2 regions of the Corynebacterium accolens genome follow, and region 2 is predicted to be linked to the other one. Evidence: predicted binding sites of a transcription regulator. Region 2 holds the regulator's gene; the other holds the start of a gene.
The links. Region 2 encodes LexA, which represses DNA repair genes until DNA is damaged. Its sites were predicted from a motif close to CGAACANNTGTTCG; they were not measured.
Positions count from the first base shown of each region.

Region 1: the regulator LexA is predicted to act here: its motif matches at 13,331-13,344, upstream of CACC_RS00270 (HNH endonuclease signature motif containing protein).

Region 1 is NZ_CP046605.1:54,692-69,290, reverse strand. It holds gene CACC_RS00350 (ROK family transcriptional regulator) at 1-238, shown strand, start outside; gene CACC_RS00345 (HAD-IA family hydrolase) at 221-817, opposite strand; gene CACC_RS00340 (hypothetical protein) at 830-1,183, opposite strand; gene CACC_RS00335 (ferritin) at 1,258-1,746, opposite strand; gene CACC_RS00330 (SulP family inorganic anion transporter) at 2,032-3,513, opposite strand; gene CACC_RS00325 (phosphoribosyltransferase) at 3,535-4,047, opposite strand; gene amn (AMP nucleosidase) at 4,120-5,523, opposite strand; gene CACC_RS00315 (esterase/lipase family protein) at 5,818-6,831, shown strand; gene CACC_RS00310 (Sir2 family NAD-dependent protein deacetylase) at 6,832-7,755, opposite strand; gene CACC_RS00305 (ATP-binding protein) at 7,766-8,887, opposite strand; gene bsaP (biotin synthase auxiliary protein BsaP) at 9,108-9,371, opposite strand; gene bioB (biotin synthase BioB) at 9,371-10,351, opposite strand; gene CACC_RS00290 (M20/M25/M40 family metallo-hydrolase) at 10,429-11,736, shown strand; gene CACC_RS00285 (CHY zinc finger protein) at 11,751-12,056, opposite strand; gene CACC_RS00280 (hypothetical protein) at 12,034-12,864, opposite strand; gene CACC_RS00275 (hypothetical protein) at 12,864-13,205, opposite strand; gene CACC_RS00270 (HNH endonuclease signature motif containing protein) at 13,434-14,567, shown strand; gene CACC_RS00265 (LURP-one-related/scramblase family protein) at 14,596-14,599, shown strand, end outside.
Region 2 is NZ_CP046605.1:1,483,659-1,498,257, reverse strand. It holds gene CACC_RS07175 (1-phosphofructokinase family hexose kinase) at 1-170, opposite strand, end outside; gene ptsP (phosphoenolpyruvate--protein phosphotransferase) at 380-2,068, shown strand; gene CACC_RS07165 (DeoR/GlpR family DNA-binding transcription regulator) at 2,138-2,920, opposite strand; gene lexA (transcriptional repressor LexA) at 3,404-4,114, opposite strand; gene CACC_RS07155 (hypothetical protein) at 4,368-4,772, shown strand; gene nrdR (transcriptional regulator NrdR) at 4,980-5,438, shown strand; gene hrpA (ATP-dependent RNA helicase HrpA) at 5,631-9,533, opposite strand; gene CACC_RS07140 (hypothetical protein) at 9,585-10,571, shown strand; gene CACC_RS07135 (LysR substrate-binding domain-containing protein) at 10,681-11,628, opposite strand; gene CACC_RS07130 (peroxiredoxin) at 11,791-12,384, shown strand; gene ahpD (alkylhydroperoxidase, AhpD family) at 12,487-13,011, shown strand; gene CACC_RS07120 (DEAD/DEAH box helicase) at 13,136-14,599, opposite strand, start outside.

The DNA of each region.
Region 1 (14,599 bases), 1.0 Mb from region 2:
GGACATGGTCCACGAATACGCACCAAAAACCGTGGTCATTGCCGGCGGGGCCTTTACCGGCGATTCCCGTGCGCCCCAGCTTTTTGCCTCCACCGTCCGCGGTTCCACCTCGGACGATCTGGAGCTGCGCATGATTCCCAGCCACAAAGAGATCGTGCGCGCCGTCGCCCGCACCGTGGCCACCGATCAGCTATTGCGCGAGCCCTTGGAGCTGGGCCGCTCACTCCAGACCGCGTAGAACCTCGCGCGCGGAGTCGATTCCGGTAAACAGGTGGGCTTGTAACCCGCAATAGGTAGCGCCCTCGATGTAGTCAATGCGGTCATCAAAAAAATGCGTGTCCTTGGGCTGCGCCGCGAGCGCGTCCACCGCCACTCGGTAGGCCTCAGGATGCGGCTTGGCCACCCCGATATCGCAGCTCAACGTTACCGCCGCACACTCTGCCAACCACGGGTGCTGCGCGCGCACCTGTTCCGCCAGGGTCGTGGGTATATTGGATAAAATCCCGACGCTAAAGCCCTCCCCGATGAGCCCTTTGACCAGCGCTACCATCTCTGAGTCCGCCTCGAGCAGGTACTGATTCTCGCAGGCCACGGCCCCAGCGCAGTCAATGGGCTCCATACCCGCACGGGCGGCTATCTCGTTCCAGTAGTGGCTATCGCTAAAAATTCCGGCATCGTAATCGGGCCGGAAATAGTTATAGGCCTCCCAGAATGCCTCCGGGTTCGCAGGCGCGAGGAAGCGCTCCAGTTCAGCGTGCGCTTCCGGCGTGGTGGGGCGCAGCAGCACGCCGTACAGATCAAACAGCAACTTCGGCATAATGCGTCCAGTTTATGCGCGCCTAGTAGCTTGGGTCTGCACGGCCACAATCCCCACCGCGGTACCGGCGATAAAAATCACCAGCGCCGCCGTCGCCTGCGCCATCGGCAAAACGATGAGCACGGCCAACGAGGCCAGAATCAGCATTCCACTCAGGGAATATAGGGAGCGGTTGACCAGCCCGCGCTTGCCGATGACCCCACACGCCAGCATCACCACCCCCGCAAACGGACTCAGCATGAGCGCCCCGGTGGTCAAAAAGATGCCGAGGGTCACGTGGCTTGAGATGACCGCAGCACCGATGATGAGGCTTAATGCCAATACCGCCAGGGTGGCAGAGAGGGTTGCTTTGAGGTGTGCAGACATACGTCAATCCTCCCACAGCAGTCCAGTGCTATGGGAGGATTGATTTAAATCTTGATGGGTTTGTTATTCACAACTTAGGAGTTGCGGTTAGCCAAACGGGAATCGATGCGCAGCAGGCCAGCACCATCGTTGCCCACCAGCTTGATCTGGTCGATGATCTCAGAAACGGTGTCCTCTTCCTCGATCTGCTCAGCCAGGAACCAGTCAATGAGCTGACGGGAGTCCAAGTCCTGGATGTCAAGGGCAACGCGGGCGATCTCGCGGATCTGCTCGGAGACCTTCTGCTCGTGTGCCAAGGAAGCCTCGAACGCATCCAGCGGGGTGGCAGCCTTGATGGAGCCAACCGGGATATCGTTAAGCTCTACGCGGTAGCCGCGTGCCAAGAGGTGATCCGCAAGCTTCTGTGCGTGGACGCGCTCTTCGCTAGCCTGAGCCATGAACCAGTCGCGCATGCCCGGGAAGGACAGGTTGTCCATCTCGTAGGCCAGCTGGGTGTAGACCATAGCGGCGCCGTGCTCGTTAATGACCTGATTGTTTAGCAGAGTTTGCAGCTTCTCATCCATTGCTAAATCCTTTCTGTAGGAATCAATTAATTGGTTGTAGGCACTACAATACCCAAATAAAATCTCCCGTCTAGCAAGGTATGCTTAATCAAACCCGCACCTCAGGGGCATTTTTCAGGTTGGATCACCTAAGTTAGTTAAGACAAAGCTGCTCCACGGCACGAAGTTAATATCGCCTAATAGTTCGAGGTCATTGCCCTAAACGGTCAATCTCGCCGCGCTAGTCCACTCCATCCAACGCTTCTCAGCCGGTACGCTTACGCACATCACGCTCGCAATGTGATATTAATCACCCAGTTGCCCACTCAGGCGCTCCAGGCGCTGCGCGCTCGCCCCATCGAGGCCCCGAAACTCCACCTCAATGCCGCGATCCGCGTACTTTTTCTGCACCGCATCCAGCGTCGCCACCGTCGAGGCATCCCAGACCTCGGCATCGGAAAGGTCCACCACCACGAAGTCCGTATCAAGCGTGTAATCAAAGGCGTAAACCAAATCATTCGAGGAGGCGAAGAAGAGTTGGCCATGCACCACGTAGGTATATCCATCTACCAACTCAACCTCCACGAGGTGCGCCACCCGGCGGGCAAAGCCAATCGATGCAGCCACCACGCCTAAGACCACTCCTACCGCCAGGTTATGCGTGGCCAGCGTGCCCGCGACCGTCAGCAGCATGACGAGGATTTCAGAAAGCGGCATCAGCTTGAGCGTGCGCGGGCGGATGGAATGCCAATTGACCGTCGTCGCCGCCACGAGGATCATCACCGCGACCAGCGCGGCCATCGGAATGCGGCCTACCGCCTCGCCGAAAAGCAGGCACAGCACGAGGAGGAAGGCGCCGGCGAGGAACGTCGACAAGCGCGTGCGCGCCTGGGATACCTTGACGCCGATCATCGTCTGGCCAATCATCGCGCACACACCCATGCCACCAATGGCCGCGGCCAATATATTGCCAATGCCCTGGCCAAAGGACTCGCGGGTCTTATCGGAATGGGTATCCGTAATGTCATCGACAAGCTTTGCCGTCAGCAGCGATTCCATCAGGCCCACCAGCGCCATCCCAAAGGCATAGGGTGCAATGATCTGCAGGGTCTCTAGGTTCCAGGGAATATCCGGAATGAAAAGCCCTGGCAGCGTCGTGGGCAGCTCACCCTGATCCGCAACATCCGGCACCTTCCACCCAGCCGCGCCGGCGATGAGGCTTACCACCACGATGGTCACCAACGGCGCCGGAATTGCCTGGGTAAACCGCGGCAAAATGATCATGATGGCCAAGCCAATGGCTACCAGCACATAGACCATCCAGGGGACATCAATAAGGTGCGGCAGCTGCGCGGTAAACATCATAATGCCCAGTGCATTGACGAATCCGGTCATCACCGAACGCGGGATAAAACGCATGAGCTTGGCGATGCCCACCCACGCCAACAGCACCTGGATAATACCGGCCGCAAGCACCGCCGCCACCACGTAATCGTGCCCATATTCGTGCGCGAGCGGTGCCACCACCAGGGCAACCGCACCCGCCGCCGCGGAAATCATGGCGGGGCGCCCGCCGGTAAAGGCGATAGCCATCGCCATAATCACCGAGGAATACAGCCCCACCCGCGGGTCGAGGCCGGCGAGAATAGAAAAGCTTAAAACTTCCGGGATCAAAGCAAGCGCCACCGCCAGTCCGCCAAGGACCTCCTTGCGCAAACGCGCAGGTGAGGAAAAGGCAAAGCGGAAACTGGCGATGACGCCGGTGGGTGCAGGCTGCTCGTTAATCACGCCTGCACATACTAGTGGCTACTACGAGCCTTCCTGAAAGGAGCCATCCGCCGTGATGACCGGCAGCACCGACCAGGCAAAGTTGATCCACTTATCCGTCTTCTTCCACGAGTAATCCGGCTCGAAAATGGTCTTCGGCTTGGTGTAGACGACAGCGGAACGCACTTCATCGGCGGTTTCTTCCAAGAAGTTCACCACCAGATCCAAGGTCTTGCCGGAATCGGCCACGTCATCAACGACGAGCACCTTCTTGCCCTTGAGGGAATCCGTATCCAATTGCGGGGACAAGATGATCGGCTCATCCAAGGTCTGGCCAATATCGGTGTAGAACTCCACGTTGATAGCGCCCATGGCCTTGACCCCGATGGCATAACCAATGGCACCGGCTGGGATCAGGCCGCCGCGGGCAACGCCCACGATCAAATCAGGAAACCAGCCGGATTCCACGATTTGCTCCGAAAGATTCCGGCTCGCTTCGCCGAAGACTTCCCAGGTGAGGTTCTCCCGGTCCGGGTGGATCCAATTCTCAGTCACGATTGCGCGGCTCCTTTTGCGTCATGGGCTTTCTTTGTAGTTTAACTAGCGATACCTACCAAGGGAAAGCAGCTACCGGAAAGGAACCTCTCCCAACGTCCGCCGCAGCTTGCGCGTGCGCAGGCGTTCCGGGTTTTCTGCCAGCTGTTCCACCGCGCGCACCGCGCACATGACGTGGGCTTCCTTGGAGTTGGAATAAAACGCCTGGGCCTGCGCCGGCAGCTTCGGCACGGCGTGCAGCGGCAGATCCGATACGGAAAGCAGCGTGCCATAAGGCACGCGGTAGCGGTACCCATTTGCCGCCAAGGCGCACGATTCCATGTCCACCGCCACCGCGGTAGAAGTGCGCAACCACTCCCACAGATCCCGGCTGGTGCGCCATTCCCAATCGCGGTCATCGGTCGATAGCACCGTACCGGTGCGCATGAGCGAATTATCGCTGCCGTAGACCTCATCCACGGCCGCCTCCAGCATGCGCTGGACCTCTGGAATGGCCGGAATCGGCGTGGAAGAAACCACCTGCCGGTCCAAGATGTGGTCGTGGCGCTCGTAGGCATTGCCCAAGATCAGGTCTCCGATGCGCATGCGCCCATCCATGCCGGCGCAGTGGCCAATCATGATCCAGGCCTCCGGCCGCAGCACGGCCAAGCAGTCCGTAATGGTCTTCGCATTCGATGGCCCCACCCCGATATTGATCATCGTGATGCCATCGCCACCTGCGGTAATGAGATCGAACCGGGGCATCTGAAAGCGCGAGGTCAGCGTTAGCCCATCCAGGTCGAGGTCCACCGCATCATTAGGGTGAATGGTCTCCCCATTGGGCAATACCAGCGCCGTATAACGCGAATCCTCCTTGGTCAGCTCGCGCAGGCCGAATTTCACGAATTCCGTGGTATGCATCGCGTAATTGGTAAACAGAATGTATTTCTGCACCGTATCGACCTCGATGCCGGTGTAATGCTCAATGCGCGCACAGGCAATATCGAAGCGCTGCGCCCCGAAGTGAAAGAGCGGCTTTTCCCCGCCGTGAAACGCATCCCACTCGCCATCAATAATCGCATCATTGACCTCATCCAAGGTCGGGCGCGGAATGGGGCCGCGTTCCTGCGGCGCCGCCGGGGCATCTTTGATGTATTCCGGCGGAATGCGCTCATCCGATTGGCCCACGAAGATATCGCACGGATAATTGTTAGTCAGCCGCGTCAGCTGCTCGTGCAAGTACTCTCGGATGATGTGCGGCTTGGAGACGACCGCAGAATACTTGCCGGCCTCGTCCACATAGCCAAAGGGCTCGGAGCGGTCAATCGGCTGCCATTTACGGATCTCCACTGTCACCTTGGGATAAACCACGTGGCGATAATCATCGAGGGTGCCGGAGGCAAGGGCCTCGCGCGCCATCTCACACGAGGTTTCATAATGCTCAATTAAGCGAGTCACCGCTTCATCTACGGAGTGGACATGCTGCAGATCGGTCATACCGGCGAGTTTAGCGGGGACCGAGCAGCACGGCAGCGGAGACTTTTACCCCGGCTATCCTCCCGAGGCATAAACGAAGGCCCGCCGACTGCGCATCGGCGGGCCCTCTCCCCATGACTAATCTCTGGCACTTAGCGGCAAGGAGTGGAGCGCCCTACGCCGTAAGCACCGCCCGTGATTAGGCAAGCCTAAGTTTACAAAGATTATGGCGTGAGGTCAAGGGCTTTCTCCATAAATTTCTTCAACTTTTCTAAAGAGGCCATTTACCTGCATTAACGCGTATGATTGGAAGGCATGGCTGTCGAATCTCTTGCAGAGTTGAAAAGTATTATTTCTGAACAACTCCTCAAATTCGGGCGCGTGAACGAAGAAGATGCACCCGAAGAAAAAGATTCGCCACGCCTTGGCATCGCCTCCCCGGCCGCGGCCAGTGCTTTGCAGGATGACGTCGCCGACGAGATCGTTGACCGCCTCAAGGCCGAAAAGGACAAGTCCAGTCCCGGCGATTCCGCCCTCGATGCCGATGCCGCAAGGACCCTGCCCCTCGGCGCACGCACGAAGCCGCGCGGCGTTTTCGAAGACGATTGGGGCGCCCGCCCGAGCGACGAGCGCCCCTGGCCGGTCATCCTGATCCACGGCACCTGCGATACCAAGGGCGTCTGGCAAATTATGGGCAATATCTTGCGCCAAGACGGCTGGGCGGTCTTTGCCCCTGACTACGGTCACCGCGCCACGCAGACCATCCCGGAATCGTCGCAGCAGCTCGGCGCGTATATCGATACCGTGCTCGCCGTCACCGGAGCAGAAAAGGTCATCTTGGTAGGCCACTCCCAGGGCGGACTGCTCGCGCGGTACTGGATGCGCATGGACGGCGGCGCCGAAAAGGTCGTCCACCTCATGAGCATCAGCGCGCCTAATCATGGGACGACCCACGGGGGCATCGCCAGTCGCCTCATTCGCACCCAACGCCAAGAGGCGGTGATCCGCTCCATTATCGATGGCTGGTTTGGCCCCGCCGGCATGGACCAGGTGGTAGGCAGCGAGGTGCTTCGCGATGTCAACCGCGATGGCGACCTCGAATCCGGCGTGAGCTACACCTGCATCGCCACGCGTTCCGATGCCGTCGTCGTCCCGCCCGAAACCTGCTTCCTCGACCCAGAGGGCGCACCTGAAGGTGCGGTGCGCAATATCTATATCCAAGATTTCGACCGCCACGCGGTGGTCATGCACGAAGATATGCCCATGGATAGGCGCGTGCACGCCATCGTGCGCACGCTGCTCAGGATGGTAGAGCACACGCCGCGTTGATTAAATCTCCAACTCATCGAGCAGGGCATCAAAAGCCGGGCCCACCTGCGTGCGCCACAGCGTATCCACCTTCTTATCCCCGCGGCCTGGCCCGCCATTGATAACGGCCACGCGCTTGCCCTGCTTCTTCGCCTCAAGCACAAAGCGATAACCGCTCATCACCGCCAGCGAAGAACCGGCCACCAACAGCGAACTTGCCTCGTTCAATAGCGCAAATGCCGCATCCCGCCGCGTGGCTGGCACTGGCTCGCCAAAATACACCACGTCGGGCTTGAGCAGCTCCGAACCGCAGCGCTCGCAGCCCGCCATCCGGAACGCCGCAACGTCTTTCTCATCCAGCGTCACGTCACCATCTGGGTTAACTTGGTCCCTTTCCACGACTAGGCGCTCTAGGTACCCCGGGTTCGCGGCCGCTAGGCGCGCATCGAAGTGCCCACGATCCTCATAGTGACCACACAGCAGACACACCACGGTTTCCATATCACCGTGCAGCGTCACCAACCTCGCCGTACCCGCCCTTTTATGCAGGCCATCCACGTTTTGGGTGACCACTCCATTAACCAGCCCGGCGCGCTCCAACTCCACGAGCGCATAATGCGTGCGATTCGGCGCCGCGGAATCCATCACGCGCCAGCCCACGAAGCTACGCGCCCAATACCTATGGCTAGCGGCCGGATCATGGCGAAATTCCTGATACGTCATTGGCCGGTGCCTACTCAGCGAGCCCCGCGGACCGCGATAATCCGGCACCCCCGATGCCGTCGATACCCCCGCCCCAGTGAGCACCATGACCGGCCCGTTACGCAGCTGCTTGGCGATGTCCCCCAAAGCCTGCCCCGCCTCCGTATGCGGCGCCGTCTCCTCCACGACGCGCGCAATCGATCTCAGCGCGGACTGATGAGCATGGGCTACAGCGGGATCCATACCCACCAATCTAATCAAGCGCCTTCAAGTACTGCTCAACGGGGACTACCTGCGCACCATTCGCTTCGAAGGAATGCTGGCCGCGGTATAGCACTGTGCGGTTTGCGGGTTTGATCTCCAGCTCTTCACCTACAGTCGCGAGATGACGCGTGTATTTGGAATGATAGGTCTGCGATGCCTTGATTTCATAAGCCTTAGGATCGCCGCCCGTAAAATCCAATAGGTCGATTTCTCTTTTAGAACTATCCCGATAGAACCGTAGATCCGGCTTGCGACCAGAGTGAATATGCGTTTTCATGGTTTCTGCTACCACCATATTTTCACACACTGCACCTGACTGTGGATGCACAGAAAGTTCTTCTGGTGAAGAAATACCAAGAAGGTGGCACAACAGGCCAGTATCATAGAAATACAACTTCGCGGTCTTAGTAAGCACCTTCCGGGGATTGGAATGGTGGCTGGGTAAAGAAAATATGATGAAACTAGACTCCAGAACTGAGACCCAATTTTTTACCGTCTGGAAAGAAACATCAATCTCATTTGCGATTGCGGAATAGTTGATTAAGTTTCCAGCTTGCAGCGCACAGACCTTAATGAATCGCCAAAAGCTATCACTATTCCGAACATTGAGTAACCCACTCACATCCCGTTGGAGATAAGTCTGCACGTAGTTTTCAAAATAGATTTCCGGAGGAATTTGAGCCTGGTACAAGCGCGGATATCCACCACGAACCATAAATTCATCAACGGTCAGATCAGCTGATATAGAGCGAGCTTCCATGAGGCCGAAGGGCAACAGATGACTGATCCCAACGCGGCCCGCCAGCGATTGCGTTATGGATTCCATAAGCAAGAAATTTTGCGATCCGGATAAGATATATTGCCCAGGGCTTCCCACTTCATCCGAACGAAGTTGGACAACGGAAAACAGATCCGGTGCATATTGAGCCTCATCTATAATCAACGGTCCACGTTGGCTCGAAAGGAAACCCACAGGATCTTCTTGTGCCACCCTTCGGATACTTGGATCCTCAAGATTGAGGTATGACAAGTCCGGAAACATTTCTCTCAGAAGGGTCGACTTCCCAGACTGCCGCGGCCCCGTCACGCTAACAACTGGAAACCATTTCATTAACTGCGCTATAGATCCACTGAGCTGCCGAGGAACAAACATAAATTTACCAAATTTCGCAAGTAGGACGCACCAAATCTCTAAAGTAGAGAGTACCAAATCTCTAAAGTAGGACGCACCAAATTTCGCAAGTAGGATTACCTACCCGCAGTTCACGACTGTTTTTCAATAGAAAAAAGAGCCGCCTGCCTTGCGGCAGCGGCTCCCTATCTTGGTAGTGCTAGTTCTCTGGTAGCTGCTCTACGTATAACCACTCAGAATCTAGCTCCCCGTGGCGCGAGCACTTGGTGTGCCAGCCATCGGGGCGCACCTGGGCCACCATGCGGCGGCCGCAGATCTGGCAGTAGCGCGGCACGTCGAGGCCGGCGGCTGCAGCGGGGTGCAGCTTGAAGACCTCTTCGATCGGCTTGCCGGTATTGGGGTGGAAAATTGGCTCGTCCCCGGCCAGGACGGCGGTTGCCAACTCAGAGTTCGGCTCGGACACTACAGAGCCTTGATCGGGAGATCGATGCGGCCCAGCATGTCCACATCCTTTTCGATTTCCTGACCCAGGGTGGTCAAGTAGTTGCCGGCAATGATGGCGTTGATGCCGCCGAGCAAACCGCGCTCGGTGCCGTCATCGCCAAGCGAAAGCTCGCGGCCGCCAGCGAAGCGGAGGGTGGTGGAGGGCATCGCCAAGCGGAATGCAGCAACGGCGCGCAGGCCCTCACCCAGCGGAACCAGCGGGCGATCAGCGAACGGGGTGCCCGGGCGAGGGTCGAGGAAGTTCATCGGAACCTCGCACGGATCGATCTCTGCCAGCTGTGCTGCGAACTCGGCGCGCTGCTCCAGGGACTCGCCCATGCCGATGATGCCGCCACAGCAGACTTCCATGCCTACCTCGCGCACGTAATCCAGGGTCTTCTTGCGCTCTTCCCAGGTGTGGGTAGTGACCACGTTGGGGAAGTAGGAGCGGGAGGTCTCCAGGTTGTGGTTGTAGCGCTGTGCGCCCATGTCCTTCAGGCGCTGTGCCTGCTCGCGGGTCAGGGTGCCCAGGGAGCAGGAAATCTCGATGTCAACGGCATCATTAATGGCGGCGATGGCCTCGCCCACCTGGTCCAGCAGGCGGTCATCCGGGGACTTCACCGCAGCGACGATGCAGAACTCGGTAGCGCCGGTCTTGGCGGTCTTCTGTGCCGCTTCCACCAGTTCAGGGATGTTCAGGCGCACTGCGCGCACTGGGGACTCAAAAAGGCCGGACTGGGAACAGAAGTGGCAATCCTCTGGGCAACCACCGGTCTTGATGGAGATAATGCCTTCCACCGATACGTCCGGGCCGCACCACTTCAGGCGGGTCTGGTGGGCGATATCAGCAATTTCTTCCAGCTGGGAATCTGGAACCTGCAGTACTTGTAGTAGTTCTTCCTGGTTAAGGCCTTTGCCTTGCTCCAGAGCTTTCTCACGGGCGATGTCGATGATGCTCATGCAGTGAACCATACTTGAACGCCGTTCAACTTTGGCCAAAATCACAAAATTTTTTTCGCGGGATTACCCTAAGGGGCATGACGCTTTACGATGACACCCTCGAACTCCTCCAAGAACTCATCCGCAATGCTTGCGTAAACGACCTCACCCCGGATTCCGGCTTTGAGGTGCGCAATGCCGATACGCTAGAGAACTTTTTTGCCGGTGAAGACGTCTCCATCGAGCGCTTTGAATCCCACCCGGGACGCGTGTCCATCGTGGTGACCGTCCCCGGCGATCCCGCCAAGGAGCCCCTCACCCTTATGGGGCATACCGATGTCGTCCCCGTCGACGAACCCAAGTGGACTAAGCCGCCCTTCGAGGCACTCATTGAAGACGGCAAGCTCTACGGCCGCGGTTCCGTAGACATGCTCTTTATTACCGCCACCATGGCCGCCGTCACCCGCGAGGTAGCGCGCGCCGGCAACCCCGGCGGAACGCTCGCCTTCGTGGGCATGGCCGATGAAGAGGCCCGCGGTGGCCTGGGCGTGCGGTGGATGGCAGAAAACCACCCCGATGCCTTCTCTTGGAAGAACTGCCTCTCCGAGACCGGCGGTAGCCACCTGCCCGGCGCGGTGGGCTTCAACGTGGGCGAAAAGGGTGCTGGCCAGCGCCGCCTCCACGTCACCGGCGATGCCGGGCACGGCTCGACGCCCTACGGCAAGGACTTTGCCATCGTAAAGATTGGCGAGGTCGCCCGCCGCATCGCCGAGGCCGAGCCACCCACAGCCTCCAACGAGATCTGGGAGGGCTTCGTCCGCACCTTCAAGTTCGACCCTGAGACCGAAAAAGAGCTTATCGATGGCACCGGTGACTACACCAAGTTTGGCAACCTCGATGCCTACGCCCACGCCTTTAGCCACACCACCATCGCCGAGACCGTCCTGCGCGCAGGCGGGGCCATCAACGTGCTGCCTTCCCACGCCTACCTCGAGATGGATATCCGGCCCTTCCCGGGGCAAACCCAGGAAGACTTGGACGATTTCCTCCGCAGCGCACTGGGCGATCTCGCCGATGAGGTAGAAATCGAGCACCTCATTACCGAAGACGCCACCCAGTCCTCCACCGATACCGAGCTCTGGCGCACCATCGAGGCCACCGCCAAGGAGTTCTTCCCCGATAAAGACGTCGTGCCCGTCCACGCCACCGGTGGCTCCGACCTCCGCTTCGCTCGCCGCAAGGGCGGCAATGCCTATGGCTTTGCGATGCACGCCGAGGGCCGCGATATGGCCAGCGCCAACTCGCAATTACACAGCCACGACGAGCACCTCTACCTCGAGGACCTCGATCTCACCGTGCGCGCCTACCACAGCTTGGTCAACCGCTTTTTGGGTCTGACCCAGTAGCACTCCCCTCGCTTTTACGCGGTGACCTGAAAATAGATCCCGGCATGCGCACTGCAGCCGGGATTAAACATATGCCCACACTCCGGGCATGCCTCGACAGCAGAATACAGCCGGTAATCCATCTCGAGGCCGCAGGAACCGCAGAGCGCAGCGGGGGCATCGACAAGCATGGGCCCAAACTCATGATCCGTCAGCTCCGCATGACACAGCGCGCACGCGAAGTACTCGCCGCAGGTCGCGCACTTATTGGCCACCACGTCGAGCGGGGAATGCCAATGCTTGCACCGGCCCTCCGCATCAATCGCGCCGCGAATCTTCATGGTTCTGCCACTCCTTCTTCTTCGCCTCCGATTTCTTTGCATTGCGCACCGCCATCACCCCAATGGCGATGGCAATAACTATAGGCATCCACACCCTGCTGTAATCCATCAGGAAAACCACCCACTCCGGCGGTTCAAAGTGCACCGCAAACTGCGGCGCGGGCAAGGTAATCTGCGGTGGCTCCGGCAGGTTCGGCAAATTTGGCAGCGGAAGGTAAATCTCCGGAAAATCTACATCTGGCAGCTCCCAATCCGGCAGCAAGCGCGAGAGGATGCGGCTAATAATAGGAGCCAAAACAATCATCGCGATGGCCCACCCGGACTTCCCCAGCCCGCCGAGCAGTGGATACAGCACGCGCTTGAAGGGGCTTTCTTCCATTGCCCGGCGCCGCTTTTCACCCAAGGAGCCCGGCGGCGGATCAAAGGCCACGGCCTCCTCCCCATCGCGGTAGTAGACATCCTGTATCTCCCCAAAGGGCGTGGCTTGGATATCTACATAAGGCTTAGTCCGCGGCGCACTATTCTCACTGAATGAGAGATCGTTTTCCAGATTCTTCTGCAATGAATAACGGCCGCCACGCGGCTTGTCGTGCCGGCTGCGAACCTCGCCGTTGACCACCATCTGCATGCGGGGTGCAGGATTCTTGCGCCAGAGCTGGAGGCGGTGGATAAAGGGGGCATCGCCAAGCACCGGCGTAAATTCCTTCGGCTCCTTGGGCCATTCGCCCTGCTCAGCGAACTCGGCATCGTAGCCGCGCTCAACCTCGAGCAGGCCAGCCTCAGGGTGATCCAACCGCCAGATTTCCATCAGCGCTTCCTCAACTTGGCGCCCAATTTGCTAGCACCCAACGCCAAAAGGACCACTACCGGCAGGTAAATCCATGTCCCCTCGTTGAAGTACATCTCCATGGCCGCGAAATAGGCGATGCCCGCAACCCAGAAGATGGTCCATGAGTAGCGGAATGTGGCGGCATCGATAAAAGCAATAAGCACGGTAAGCCCACCCATGATGCCGAGCAATACCGTGCCGGAAACCGCCTGGTAAATCGCCGGCGGGAGCACCAGGAAGTTAGCGATCATCGCCAAAGGCGCCCACCACTGCCACCACGCGCGGCCGGGTTCTTCCTGCGTGTCCTGCTCCTGACTCATACCTTCCTCAAGCTAGCACATAATTTTGCTTTTAAGCTGGTTATCCTGACCGAAGAATATGCAGTTCTACCTGCGAAAACACGTTAAAACAGGCGAATGTCCGGCGGGTGTTCTATAGTGTTTTTCGTACACACGTTCACACAACAAATTTAGGTTTTAAGCGCCATGGAAGATCCCTACTTTTCCACGACCAACACCAAAGACCCCACTACACGCTTAGCTTTTGAAATGCGGAAGACTGAATACGAGTTCTGGACTGAACAGATCCCCGATCTCGATTCTGATTTCGAATTAGTCACCCAATCCCTCTACCGCACCACCGGAGTTAATGAAGGGCGAATCGGCCATATCCTGATGGCCCTGTACCGCCTGGAAGAGCTCCCGCAGCTGAAAGAGCTGCAACACGAGCTCTATCACTTAGATTTAGACCGCCTCATTGCCATCAATAAATCCCTTAACCGCCTGGGCAACCCGACCCCGGAGGTAATCGCGCGCATCGATGAGCAGCTCACCGCCTACCTCACTCCCACCCGCGCCAACCAGGCCATGCGGACGCAAGCGCAGATTAAAAGGAAGATTAATGAGCTCATCAACCTCGAAGATGACACCCTTGCGGTCAAGAAGGGGCCGACCCAGCCGCGCTACACCATGGAGAATTGGGGAAACAATACCACGGCGATGACGCTGAGCGCGGATCCCTCGGTGATGGCGTGCGTCGATAAGTGCATCAAGGAGACTGCGCTCAAGCTGGATTGCTCGCTTGCCGATGCCGCCATTTCCCTCCTCACCGGCAATACCGAAGCGCCCCAGGTCATCCTGAATGCCTACAAGGCAACCGATGTCCCCAACTCCCCCGCATTCATTGAATCCGTTGGGTGGCTCGACCCAGCGCGCTCCAACGCGCTGCCCTACTCCAAGATCCGGGAAATGAACCCGGATAAAGAGGTAAAGGGATACGTAACCCCGCCGGATATGGCAGCCTACCTCGAAGGATTCGACGGCACCTGCCGCTACCCAGGCTGCAACCGCCCTGCCACGGTGTGCCAAAAGGATCACCGCATCAACCACGCGGATGGCGGGCCGACGACTCCCGCAAACCTTGCCTGCCTGTGCCAGCACCACCACAACATAAAGACCGATGGCCGCGTCTTCTACGTCATGGACCCACACACCCGGGACATTATTTGGCTCTTCGAAGACGGCACCTGGACCGTCACCGAGCCTTCCGGCCCACTGGCAGAAAAGAATAAGAATTGGGTGCAAACTTTTGCACAAACCATGACCGCCCACCGCGCGCGAGCCTACGAGGAGGCCCACCAAGCACAGGAAGAAGCAAAAACCACCCCTAGGGAGGAGGATTAAAAACGCCCACTGCCATACATTGGCTGGCATGA
Region 2 (14,599 bases):
AGGGCCAGGGTTTCTTTCCCGGCGAGGTGCACGGCGTGGGCGACGTTGACGCCTTTGCCGCCGGCGACCTGGGTAACACTGGCGGCGCGGTGGACATCGCCTGAGGTCAGTTGCTGATTGAGCGCCAGGGTGGCGTCAATGCTTGGGTTTGGGGTGAGCGTGAGGATCATCGAGAACTTATCCCTTTCGCAGAGTGCGTATATTGGGGGCCACACGCAGTCGGTCCGGTTGAAACTCGCGCTTAAGCCCGCCGTAAATGTTTATTCTTGCCCGATTGTGTTGGAAAGTCAATAGAAACCGTGTGGCATACATTGCATTTCTGTTGGATTTGTGATGATCTGGAAATAAATAAGCCGCTATCTTCGAAGGAAGTATCGCCATGGAAAATACGCTTCAGTCCACTGTTAAAGGAACCGGCGTTGTCGCTGGAGTTGCCTATGCAGAAGCCGTATGGGTGCGCCCCCGCCCGGACCTGCCCACTGAAGGAAGTATTGACCAAGAGGCCAGCAGCGAAGCCGAATACGATCGCTTCCTCGAGGCAGTCGATGTCGTCGCCAGCCGCTTGGAAAACCGCGCCGCAGCCGCCGAGGGCCAAGCCTCGGAAGTGCTGACCGCAACCGCCGGCATGGTCAAGGACCGCGGGTGGCACAAGGCCGTGCGCAAGAATATTCGCTCGGGCAAGAATGCCGAGTTCGCCACGGTGGGAGCCACGGATAAGTTCGTCACCATGTTTGAGGCGGCCGGCGGCGTCATGGCCGAGCGCACCACCGATCTGAAGGACGTGCGCGACCGCGTCATCGCCCAGCTGCGCGGCGAGCAGGAGCCTGGTTTGCCCATGGTGGAGGGCCAAGCGGTGCTTTTTGCCGATGACCTCGCGCCCGCCGATACCGCCACCCTGGATACCGCGCATATTCGCGCGCTCGTTACCGAGCTGGGCGGGCCCACCAGCCACACCGCGATCATCGCCCGCCAGCTCGATATTCCGTGCATCGTCGCCGTGGGAAATAAGCTGCGGGAGATTGAAAGCGGCACGCTGGTCTTCGTCGACGGTGCGCTTGGAACCGTGACGCTGGGTGCGGACGAGGAAGAATCCACCAAGGCGGTCGCGGAATACCGCGAGCGCGCCGCCCGCGTGGCCGAATGGACTGGGCCGGCGCAAACCAAGGATGGCCACCGCGTGCAGCTGTTGGCTAACGTGGCCGATGGCAACGCCGCCCGCATCGCTTCCGACTCGCAGGCAGAGGGCATTGGCCTCTACCGCACGGAGTTGTCGTTCCTGTCCGCGAGCGAGGAGCCTTCCGTTGACGAGCAGGCAAAGATTTACAGAAAGGTCTTCAACGCCTACCCCGATTCCAAGGTCGTGGTGCGCACCTTGGATGCTGGCTCCGATAAGCCGATTTCTTATGCCACGCTGTCCTCTGAGGAGAACCCGGCATTGGGTGTGCGCGGCCTGCGCATTGCCCGCGATAATGAGTCCCTGTTGACGCGCCAGTTGGACGCCATCGCCCAGGCCGCGGAGTCCCGCGGCGACGATGCCGAAACCTGGGTCATGGCACCGATGGTGGCGACGTCGAAGGAAGCCCAGTGGTTTGCGGAGCTGTGCCGGGAGCGCGGCCTGACCGCGGGCGCGATGATTGAGGTGCCCGCAGCAGCGCTGATGGCAGATAAGATCATGCCGCATCTGGACTTCGTATCCATCGGCACCAATGACCTCACCCAGTACACGATGGCCGCTGACCGCCTGTCACCGCAGCTTGCGTACCTCACCGACCCCTGGCAGCCGGCCGTGCTGCGGCTTATCCAGCACACCTGCATTGCGGGGCACGAATACAACGTACCGGTTGGCGTGTGCGGCGAGGCCGCGGCCGATCCGCTATTGGCCTGCGTATTGACCGGCCTAGGCGTCAACTCCTTGTCTGCTGCATCGACCGCAGTCGCCGGCGTTGGTGCCCAATTGGCCGAGCTGACCTTTGACCAGTGCCAACAGCTTGCCGATGCCGCCCTCAACTCCGAAGGCCCATCCGCCGCCCGCGCCGCAGCGATGGAGCAGATAGAAAAGTTCAACTAACGGCAAAAGGGTTCGCCCTCCCTGCCTAGATGTCAACGTAGGGAGGGCGAAGTCGTGCGCATGCTGGAGCTATTCGCTGGCGAGCACGACATCGATCTCTCGCTCGCGCAGGGCATCGACGAAGGATTCCGGCGCGCCGGAATCGGTGATGACGACATCGATATCTGCAATGGAGGCGAAGCTCACCAGGTAGTCGTTGCCCAATTTGCTGGAATCACACATGACCACGACCTTGTGGGCATTCGTGACGAAGGCGGATTTGATGGCTGCTTCTTGGGAATCGGCTGTCGACAAGCCGTGATCGAGGGTCAACGCATTGGTACCGATGAAGGCGACATCGGCGCGCATGAGCGCCATGGTGCGCAGGGCGGTATCGCCGACGACGGCCTGGGTGATAGCGCGTACGGTCCCGCCGAGGAGCTGGACATCGGGAACGCCGCTATTGGCTAGCGACAGTGCGATGGGCAGGCTATTGGAGACGATATTGAACTGCGCCTGCGGGTATTGTTGGCTAATGAGCTCGGCAAAGGTATTAATCGTGGTGCCGGCGTCCAGGAATATGCTGCCGCCGCCAGGGGGAAGGAAGTCGAGCGCGGCGTGCGCGATGGCGGCCTTGGCCCCAGATGCGGAACGCTGGCGGGTATCGAGGGTGAGCTCCGCGGTCTGGAAGGCTTGCGAAGCCACGGCGCCGCCGTGAACGCGGTGGACAACGCCCTCACGATCCAGTACGGCTAGGTCGCGCCGAATGGTTTCAGCAGTCACCTCGAAACGCTCTGATAAATCGGTTACGTTAACGCGACCCTCAACTGCAGTTTGGGACGCGATCTGGCGGCGTCGCTCCTCTGCGTACACGGACCCTCCTTGCTCCTCGCCTTCGGCCGGGCGGTTACTCCATCTGCGAATGCAGGCGCTCGGTGAAAGCTAACTGATGTGGGATTTCTCCCTCCATTGTGTCAAAATTCGGCGGTAATCGGACGAAAACAAAAATTAAGGTGTGCGCTGTTGTCTGGTTTGGGATAAAAGCCGCAGGTCAGTCAGCTTTATTTGCCCTAGTTGAAAGCCAACCCTAGTAGCGCTTAACTTACGGATCCGTTATTTCGGGGGTGCTTTCTCAATAAACCCCGCGCGCTTAAGTTGGCTTTTTGGGGCGCGATTGCGAGGTAGAAAGGCGTGGAATGCGTTAAAACTCGTATGGCCCTGCTCCCTATGCGGGGAACAGGGCAGCGTACGAAGTGCAAAGAGCGGGTTTCAAGAAAGCGGGCGCAGAGTGTCGGCGGCGACAACAACCGCAGGCGAACACCCGCGTGCGGCTTGGTTAAAGTAGCTGGCCGGGGCCTAGAGTTTGCGGAAGACGGATACTACCTTGCCCATAATTTCCGCATCATCGCCGTTGATGGGCGGATAGGCATCGTTGTGCGGAAGGAGCCATACGCCAGAGGAATCGCGGTGGAATTCCTTGACGGTGGCCTCGGAGCCATCGAGAAGCGCGGCGACAAACTCGCCTTCCTCAGCCACCGATTGCGACCGGATGATGACCCAGTCGCCGTTGAGGATGCCGGCATCCTGCATGGAATCGCCCACGACCTGCAGCATATAAAGCTCTCCTCCGCCGACGACCTCGTCTGGCATGGGGAAATACGTGTCGATATTTTCCTCTGCAGTGATTGGTGCACCGGCGGCGATGCGGCCAACGACGGGAATATAAGCTACGGCGGCAGACTCTTCAGGGCCGCGGGCAGAGGTATCGGGGACGTCCTTAGCCTTGCGGCCCGGCTTCTTTTCGGCGTCGTCAGTGTTGAGGTGGCGTACGTCGACCGCGCGGGGTTTATTGGGATCGCGGCGCAAGAAGCCCTTTTCCTCCAGTTGCTTGAGCTGATAGGCCACGGACGAGGTGGATTGCAGGCCGGCGGCGTCACCAATTTCGCGGATGCTGGGCGGGTAACCGCGGAGCATCACTGCATCGCTGATGACGTTAAGGATGCGGCGTTGCCTTTCGGAAAGGGAGGCGTAATCGTTCTTTGCGGTGCTTGCTTTCTTGCGGCCCATGTGCGGCTCCTAGCTAAGGGGTCTGAGGTTCTGCGTTCATAGCTTGAAAAGGGACTGGGTGACACCTGCGTGCCATAACTCATTTGTAGCACGAAAAGTACAAGCGTTCGAGATTTACGCGAAAAACTGGACAGGTTTTCGAAGTGGTGCTATAAATCGAACATAGAAACAATCTCGAACACAGGAGCGACATTGAGCTCTTGTTGTGTCAAGGGGCCGCTTTAGACTTACGGCGGTCGTCGAAAGGAAAGCAATGTCTCAACTACTTCACTCTCGCAATAACATGGTCAAACAGCGCGCGGCACGTCCACAGATCGTCCCTTCAGCCGCTATTTGGGATATTGATGATCAAAGCTGGGGCGTGCAGCATTCTCCTTCCGAAAAGGGGGAAATCAGGACTTTAAATTCCGTATATCGAACGAACCGTGAAGGTTATTCGAATACGTGGACTGATGAACGTTCCTTACCTGATTTCGCGAACAGGCCGATGGAAGAAGACGATGCGCATAGTTCGCGCAAGAATTACCTCCTCGGTGCAGTATTTGGTGCTGCCGTATTTTTCGGCACGGTTGCCGGCGGGCTGATGGGTACGAGCGCTGAAACGCCGACTGATCCTGGCGCTTCGGTACAGCAAGTAGAAGCAGCGATCGGACAGTAGTGCTGCGTGTACAAAAGCAGGCACTTCGGGGGTTTAAGGCTTAGAGCCTTTTAGGCAGCAGCTTGTCTTCCCGGCCGCAGATAAGGCCCGCTTGCTTCACGGAGACAGGCACTCGAGTAGGAGGAGTCTGGCGCAATGGTGTCAGGTTTTTGGCTTGGCCGTGGGAGGTAAACTAAACCGAGAAGCTAAATTAGCGAAAGGACTAGTGTGTACTGCCCGTTTTGCCATAACGAACAATCCCGCGTTATTGACTCGCGCGTGGTTGATGCCGGCGCATCGATACGGCGCCGGCGGGAGTGTGCTTCCTGTAAGGGACGCTTCACCACTGTGGAAAAGGCCGTACTGCTGGTTGTTAAGAGAAATGGCCTCGCTGAGCCATTTAGCCGGGATAAACTCATTCGGGGGGTTAGGCGCGCATGCCAGGGTCGCGACGTTAGCGATGATGCCTTAAAAAAGTTGGCCCAAGAGGTTGAGGAAACGGTGCGGGGGCACGGGTCCTCGCAGGTAAACGCCAACGAAATCGGGCTAGCGATCCTTGAGCCGCTGCGTGACCTAGACGAGGTTGCATATCTGCGCTTTGCCTCGGTGTATAAATCATTCGAGAGCGCGGATGACTTTGAATCGGAGATTCGTTTGATGCGGCGCCGCGATCGCGGGGACCTTTAAACTGCGCAGTGTAGGACGATTTCTCAGCAGTTATACAGCCGTTCCTGCGCAGGATCGAAGCAGTCTTAACTGGCCTTTTGGGTGCATCGTTTCGTTAGGGCCTGCCCAATGTTTACGCCGCCGGCGGCCGAGTAAGCAGATTTTTAGCTTAGGTATGGCCGGCCGGGCGGCGGGAACGTGAGGTTGGGGTGACTAGCGCAATTTATCCACTGCCTTTTGGATCCTCCGCAGGGACACCGCGTGCGCCGTGCCGAGGCGCTGGGCAAAGAGCGAGACCCGCAATTCCTCGATCATCCAGTGGATGTCCTTGACCTCGCGTGTCTTTTCGCGGCCCGCGGGGAGGTTTCGGAGGCGGTTTGCCAGGTAGGCCTTGGCGTTATCGACCTCGGCCTGGCGGTCGGCATCGCGATCCGGATCGAGCGACATGTCCTCCAGACGGATCCGCATTGCCTGGATGTAGCGGGGAAGGTGTCGCAGGTGTGCGGACCCGTGCACGGTGATGGCATTCGGCGGAAGAAGGAACGCGAGTTGCTTTTCCATATCGTCGATGGCGGGACCGTCCCACTGGGAAAGTTCGGCGCGGAGGTTGGAGTACTCAGCCAAGCCAGGCGCGATCGAGACGATTGATTGCCGCACGCGGCCGGGAACCTGCGGTTTCACGGTATCCTTGAGCTCGGAAAATGCCTCTGGCGAGCGCACGGGGCCGCCGGCCTCGAGCATGAGGTCGCGGATTGCCGCTACGCGGGCGTCATTGACCAGGCCGTCGGCGCCGCCATGCGGATAAGAATCCACGGCGACGCGCTGCTGCAGGGGAAGCCCCTTGACCATTTGCGCGGTCGAGACGGAAATCTCGCGCATCAAAAGCGTGAGGGTGGTGGTGACCATGGCGGCATCGGCAGCCGCCTTGGTGGGATGAACCTTAAGCTCAACGCCTTCCTTGGTGGCCACCAGCGCTGGGTAGGCGGTGACTTCGTGGCCGTCGACGGTGGTGGTGACGGTCTCGTCAACGGTGCCGAGGGTATCGTCGGTCCATTCGCTGACCGCGGTGGATTCGGCGGTGCGGCTTACCCGCGAGACGGACGATTTAATGTGGCCGGCCTGGCGCTCGCGCAGGGCGGCAAGGTCCCTATCGGAATCGATGATGGTGCCACGCTTGTCGATGGCCGCGTAGTTCATCCGCAAATGATCCGGCAGCTTGTCCGGTTGGAAGTCGGAGGCGTTGATGCCGTGGCCGCCGAGCTCGCGCAGGACATCGGCAAGCTGCTGGGTAAGGGGGCCTTCGAAGGGGGTGAGGCGTTCCATGGCGCGCTCGGCAAATTCCGGGGCGGGCACGACGGTGCGCCGCAGGGCCTTGGGAAGGGAACGAATAAGCTCGTTGACGAGCTCGAATCGCAGGCCGGGGACGAGCCAATCGAAGCCTTCGGTATCAAGCCCGGCAAGCATGGGCACAGGAACCATAACGGTGACGCCATCGAGCGGGTCGCCGGGTTCGAATTTATAGGCCAGCTCGTAATCGATGGAGCCCTTGCGCCAGTGATCGGGGAAGGAGACTTCGGTGACGTCGTGGGAGTCATCGACAAGCGTGGCTGGATCGAAATTCAGTAGATCGGGTTCTTGGCGGCGCTTTTTCTTCCACCAAGAATCGAAATGACGGCCTGTGGTGACCTTGTCTGGAATGCGCTGGTCATAGAAATCAAAGAGGGTATCCTCATCCACGATGAGGCCGCGGCGGCGGGCCTTTTCCTCGTATTCGGCGGCCTCATCAAGGGCCTGCGCGTTTGCCTTGAGGAATTCGTGGTGCGCATTCCACTCGCCGGCGATAAGCGCATTGCGGATGAACATATCGCGCGCAGCGACGGGGTCCACTCGGTGATAGGGCACGGTGCGATCCGCGACGATGGGCACGCCGTAGAGCGTGGACTTCTGGTGCGCGATGGCGGCCGCGCGCTTGCGGGACCACGTGGGATCGGAATAGTTGTGCTTGAGCAGGTCGGCGCCGAGTTTTTCCACCCACGCCGGATCGATGGCGGCAACGTCGCGGGCCCAGAGCCGGGAGGTTTCGACGAGCTCTGCCGCCATGACGAACTCGGGCGGCTTTTTGGCCAAGGCGGAGCCTGGAAAGACAAGGAAGCGGGTATTGCGCGCGCCGTGGAACTCCTTGGAATTTCCATCGCGGGCGCCGATATTGGACAGCAGGCCGGATAGCAGCGCGATGTGAATATCGTCGGAGCGGCGTTCGGTGCCTTCTTGGTAATCCCACCCCAGCTGCTTGGAGACGTCTTTGAGCTGGCGGACCAGGTCGAACCACTCGCGGATGCGCATGTAGTGGAGGAACTCCTGCTTCATGCGCTTGCGGAACCTATTGCCCGATTGCTCATTGCGGGTCTGTTTGATGTAATCCCACAACTTCAGCATGGACAAAAAGTCAGAGGTCTTGTCTTTAAAGCGCGCGTGCGCCTGATCGGCTTGCGCTTGGTACTCCAGCGGGCGTTCGCGCACGTCTTGGATGGTCATGGCGGCAACGATGACGATGACATCGTGGAGGCAGCCGTTGGTATGGGCCTCGATAAGCATGCGCGCCATGCGCGGATCGAGTGGGATGCGAGCCAAGTTGCGGCCGGTTTCGGTCAGCGCCGGTTTCTCGTGCTTGTCCTGGAGCGCACCGAGCTCGTGGAGGAGGTTGAGGCCATCGCGAATGGCCTTGAACTCGGGTGGCTGGAGGAAGGGGAATTGCTCGATATCGCCGAGCTTGAGCGAGACCATCTGCAAAATGACGCTGGCCAGGTTGGTGCGCAGGATTTCCGGATCAGTAAATTCCGGGCGGCTTTGAAAATCTTGCTCGCTATAGAGACGGATGGCGATGCCATCGGCGACGCGGCCGCACCTACCGGAGCGCTGGTTGGCAGAGGCCTGCGAAATGGGCTCGATGGGCAGGCGTTGCACCTTGGTGCGCGTGGAATAGCGCGAGATTCGCGCGGTGCCTGTATCCACGACGTAGCGGATTCCGGGTACGGTCAGCGAGGTTTCGGCGATATTGGTGGCCAAAACGATGCGCCTTCCGCGGTGATTGCTAAATACGCGGTGCTGTTCCTGGTTGGATAGGCGCCCGAAGAGGGGAGCGACCTCGACGTTTTTCCATTTTTTGGCCTCGATTGTTTCCATGGCATCGCGGATATCGCGCTCGCCTGGGAAAAAGCAGAGGATATCGCCGTCGCCTTCTGCCATGAGCTCCTCGATGGCCTCGGTTAAGCCATCGAGCGGGTCCTGATCCACCAGCTTTCCACCGGCCTCGAATTCGAGGGGGCGGTAGCGAATTTCTACCGGGTAGGTGCGTCCGGATACCTCGATGATGGGCGCGGGAGTGCCATCGGGTTGGGCGAAGTGCTCGGCGAAACTTTCCGGATCAATCGTCGCGGAGGTGATAATCACCTTGAGATCGGGCCGCTTGGGAAGAATCCGCTTGAGATACCCCAAGAGGAAGTCAATATTCAGTGAGCGTTCGTGCGCTTCATCGATGATGATGGTGTCGTATTTATTAAGGAAGCGATCGCGCTGCATTTCTGCTAGCAGAATGCCGTCCGTCATAAGTTTCACCGCGGTGGTATCAGAGACTTTGTCATCAAAGCGGATGGCGTAGCCTACAGATTCCCCGATGTCTTGGTCGAGCTCGGAGGCGATGCGCTCGGCGACGGTCCGTGCGGCAATGCGGCGCGGTTGGGTGTGGCCGATAAGTCCCCGGCGACCCCGGCCGATGTCGAGGCAGATCTTGGGGATCTGCGTGGTCTTACCAGAACCAGTTTCGCCGGCAATAATGACGACCTGGTTTTCTTCAATAGCGGCGGCAATATCGTCCTTGCGGCCACTGACGGGCAAGGAATCGGGGTAGGTGAGTGGGGGAACGGCGGCATCGACAAGCGCGAGGCGATCTGCGGCAGCCTGGATATCCTGGCCGATTTCGCGCAGGGCCTTGGGGGCGCGTGCCTTCGATAGGCGGCGCCGGAAGCTGCGGGCCTCGGCGATGGTGACGTTGTCTAATGCTGCAAAAAGTTCATCGCGGCTAGGGGCCTGCGACGTCGTGGTTTCATGCTGTGTCATGGCTAATTTATGAGCTTACCCCGGTTACGTGGAGTGGAAAAAGTTGCTAGTATGAAAATACTTGTCAAACGATACTTTTCTCGTTGCGCCCAACCCGGATACAGAAGGAAGGCACCGCTGATGAATGACAATAAATCCGGTGGAAACGACGATTTTCCACGCTATGAACCGACTAACCACCCAGAGGACCAGCCAAGCTACGGCAACCTGCCCTCCTATGGCGGTAGCCACGAGAGCTCTGGCAATCAAGGATATGCGGGCTACCAAGCACAGGACAACACCGTAAACAACGGCGGGTTTACCGGAAAACCCTCGGCCATCGATTCTATTTCGTGGGCCTTTCGTACGGTATTTAAGAATTGGAAATTGTGGATCCTCGGTAGCTTGCTCGTTGGCGTGATTGCCATCGCTTTCTCCATCTTGGGCGCGGCCGTTGCTCCCTCAGAGGGTGCGGAGGCCTTCGGTGGAGGAGCCATTGTGCAGATCGTGTCCTATGTGTTCGTGGCCGTCATTAGCCTGATGGCGCTGCGACTGGCGCTATTCCAAATCGATGATCCGCGCACTGGGTGGAACTATGTGGGCAAGAATGTGCGGTGGTGGCAGCCGCTAGCGATCATGATCATCATCGGCATTATTACCTGGTTAGTAATGTTCATCTTCGTTGGTGGTTCATTCTTCCTTAGCCCTGATATGGGGACCGGTGCCACAGAGGAAGAGGCGTTGGAATCCATGGCAGGCCTTTTCGGAGTTGTGGCTTTATTGACTCTCATCGGCCTGTTTATTCAGCCGCTTTATATGTTGATGCAGTGGTTTGCGGCCGATGGCGACGGAGTTGGCCAAGCCATCAAGAACGGTTTTAAGGCCGGTAAAGGAAACTACGGCCAGCTTTTGCTGCTAACGGTGCTTAACATGCTGATTATAATTGGCGGCTTCATCGTATTCCTTGTTGGGTTGATTGTTGCTGTACCGGTTACCTTACTGTCTACGGCTTATTTGTTCCGCCAGTGTGCAGGGCGCGCAGCCGGCCAACCTGCGTAATGGCTTTGTCATTGTTTAAGGCCACCGAGGCGGTGCTTCGGTGGCCTTAAACTTATGTGGCGGGAGTAATTGAGCCGAGGGGCCGTGGGGAATCGAAGACGCTTAAGTTTTAGCCCTCCAGCGAGCGGGCGAGGGCATTTTCATAAGCGGCGGTAATCAGGGTGCCGAATTCGCGGAACTCTTCACTGCGTGCGGCAGAGGAGCGGAAGACGAGGCCGATTTCGCGTTCTGCGGTGACATCGGGGGCAAAGTAGGCGATGCCGAGGTTCTTGCCGTGGCATTCGGTGGCCAATGCGGACTTGGGGATAAGGGTGCAGCCGAGCCCGCCCATCACCAGCTGCATAATGGTGGTCAGTGATGAGGCGCGCGTGACGGAATTGGTTGCCTCTGCCGGGTTGACGTGGGCGTGCCGGCAGAGATCGACGACTTGGTCGCGGAGACAGTGGCCATCGTCAAGCAGTAGCAAATCCAAGTCCCGCAGCTCCGCCACCTGGACGTCCGTACGCCCGGCGATGGGATGATCGGGCGGGCTGACGATGGCGAAGTCCTCGGTGTACAGCGGGCTGTCGACCATGCCCGTGGCCTCTGAAGGCAGGGCAAGGACGGCTAAATCGAGGTTGCCGTTGCGCAGGCGCGCGATGAGGTGCTGGGTTTGCTCCTCCACAAAGCGCGGCTCAAGCTCTGGGTAGGTCTCCGTAATCTTCGCCAGCAAGTCCGGGAGGATATACGGGGCGATGGTCGGGATGACGCCAATGGTCAACGGGCCGGACAGGGTGCCGTGGGCGCCGCGGGCGTGCGCGAGGAAGGTATCGGCGGCCTCAAGCGTGGATTTGGCATAGGGCAGAAGGGTTTCGCCGGCCGATGTCACGATGACCTTGCGGGTGGAGCGCTCGATGAGCTGCACGCCGAGTCCCTGCTCGAGCGCCACGAGACCCTGGGAGAGGGAAGGCTGAGAGATCTCCAGCTTGGCGGCAGCGGTGCCGAAGTGCTTGTTTTCCGCCACGGTGACAAACGTACGCAGCTGGGCAAGTGTTGGTCGATACTCTTTATTATGCATGCCTATCACTCTAACATTTATCTATAGGATTAGCTATTGACGTGACCGGAATTAATGGTATTGTCTTTGGTGTTGGGCCGGAGAGGGTCCGGCCCGTGGTCCTCGGCACAGGACTGTCGGAAACTTGAAAAAGATTACCCTTTTAAGAAGGAGTTGAAGAACATGCCTATCATGACCGTTGGCGAAAAGTTCCCAGAATTCGACCTCACCGCCCTGACCGGCGGCGACCTGCACAACGTTAACGCTAGCCAGCCAGAGGACTACTTCGAGCAGGTTTCCTTGGACAAGTACGAGGGCAAGTGGAAGGTCGTCTTCTTCTACCCCAAGGACTTCACATTCGTGTGCCCGACCGAGATCGCTGCCTTTGGCAAGCTGGACGAAGAGTTCCAGGACCGCGACACCCAGGTGCTGGGCGGCTCCACCGATAACGAGTTCGCTCACTTCAACTGGCGCGCAACCCACCCGGACCTGAAGGACGTTCCGTTCCCGATGTTTTCCGACGTGCGTCACGACCTGATCCGCGCACTGGGCGTAGAAAACGCTGACGGCGTTGCTGACCGCGCAACCTTCATCATCGACCCAGATGGCGTCATCCAGTTCGTCTCCGTTACCCCGGACGCTGTGGGCCGTAACGTTGACGAAGTTCTGCGCGTCCTCGACGCCCTGCAGTCCGAAGAGGTCTGCGCCTGCAACTGGGAGAAGAACGACCCAACGAAGAACATCGACAAGATGGACGTCGTTCAGTCCCAGCTTTAAGCATTAGTTATGAGTGATTGCTTTCCCTGCCGTTCAGGCGGGGAGGCATGCACCTTACTTGCAAGTTAAGTTACTGAGAAAAGATTTAGAAGGAGAAAGACCGTGTCTATCGAGAACTTGAAGTCAGCACTGCCTGAGTACGCCAAGGATCAGAAGCTCAACCTTGGTGCGTTGACACGCACGACCGAGCTCAATGAAGAGCAGCTGTGGGGCACCCTGTTGGCTTCGGCGGCAGCTACCCGCAATGACACCGTGATTTCTGAAATCGCGGAAGAGGCGCAAGAGCACCTCTCTGAGGAAGCTACCAACGCCGCTTACGGCGCTGCCACCGTGATGGCAATGAACAACGTTGCCTACCGCGCCAAGAGCTGGTTGGGCGATGACTACGCACAGGTCAAGTTCGGCCTGCGGATGAACTTCATCTCCAAGCCTGGCGTGGAAGACGCTAACTTCGAGCTGTGGAATATCGCCGTGTCCGCCATCAACGGCTGCGAGCACTGCTTGGGCGCCCACACCCAGAAGCTCAACGATACTGGCGCGACCAAGGAGCAGGTCTGGGAGGCCATCAAGGTTGCTTCTGTCATTCAGGCAGTCGCACAGGCCGTCCAGATTGAGGCTGCACGCTAAAAGCGCTGCTTAATTAGCCTTTGGAATAAGCCACCCCCGCGCGCTGCTTCCCTCGGTGTCCCCCATAGGACGCCGGGTACAGCGCAGGGGGTGGCTTTTATCGTTTTAGCTAACCCGCGTGTGATTAATACTCGACGCGCAACTCTGACAGGCGGACTTCGCCGGCTTCATCGGAGGCGTCCAGATCAACCGTGGCGACAAATTGATAGGCGCGATCTCCTGCTGGGTCCTTGATAATTTGCCGCACGGGCCAGCTGCGGGAGCTGGATTCTTCCAACCGGAAGTACTCGGGTCCGCGCGCCTCAGGGCCGGTATCAATGTCGTCGTATTCGTCAAAGTAGTCATCCAAGACGGCGCCAAAATCGGGGACCTCGTCCAGATAATCCAATACCTCGGCGAGGCGGTCTTCTTCCTCCAACGCGAAGAGCTGCGCTAGGCGGAACATGTAATTGCGCACCATAATGCCAAAGGCGCGTCGGTTAGCGGTAAGCGCAGCAGGATCTTCGACGCCGAAGGCCAGCTCGCGGTTGAGCGTATCTTGATCGATGGGGGAGTCTTCGCCAGCCATCTGCGCCCATTCATCGACAAGCGAGGAATCCACCTGGTGGATGAGCTCGCCTAACCAGACGATGATGTCTTCAACTTGGGGCATCGTATATTCATCGGGAATGGACTGTTTAAGGGTCCGCCATGCGTCTGTGAGGTAGCGGAGGATAACGCCCTCTGACCGGGCTAGGCCGTAGGTGGCCACTAAGTCCGAGAAGGTCATGGCATTTTCTACCATGTCACGCACGACGGATTTGGGCCGCAGCTCGAACTCTTTCACCCACGCATTGGTCTCAGCAAAGGTATCGTAGGCCTGCTCGAGTAGCTCTTCTAAAGGCTTGGGCCAGGTGATGTCTTCCACAATATTCATGCGGTCGGTATAGTCCACCCCATCCGCCTTAAGCGCGGCAATTTCTTCCCCACGTCGCTTCTTCTGCTGGGCCTGCAGCACCTGCCGGGGATCATCGAGGATCGCCTCAAAGATAGAGATTACGTCAAGGTGATAGCTGTCTGCCTCTGGGTCCAACAGGGAGAGCGCGGCCAAGGCAAAGGGCCCGAGGGGCTGGTTTAGGGCAAAGTCTCGCGGCAATTCCCGCACGAGGTGGTAGGGGCGGCCGTAGATATCGAGCCCCTTCGTGGATTTTTGGACCACACCGGAATCTAGCAATCCGCGGAAGAGGTCGAGGGCGGTGAGGATGTCCTTGTTCTGCTTGCTGCGGGGATCGTGATTATCGCGCAAGAGGTGGTGCATATGCGCATAACCATCGCCGTGGCGGGCTAAGACATTGAGCAGCATCGAATTCGAGACCCGGAATTGCGAGGTCAACTGCTCCGGTTCTGCTTCCGTGAGCCGCGCAAAGGTCTTCTCGGACCAGGAGACTTCGCCCTCGCGTGCGGATTTCTTCTTGAGCTTTTTGAGCCGCTTCGGGTCATCGCCAATGCGCCTGCGGGCCTTGGCATTTTCAATCTCGTGCTCTGGGGCCTCGACGACGACGGTGCCTTCCGTGTCATAGCCCGCGCGCCCAGCGCGCCCCGCAATCTG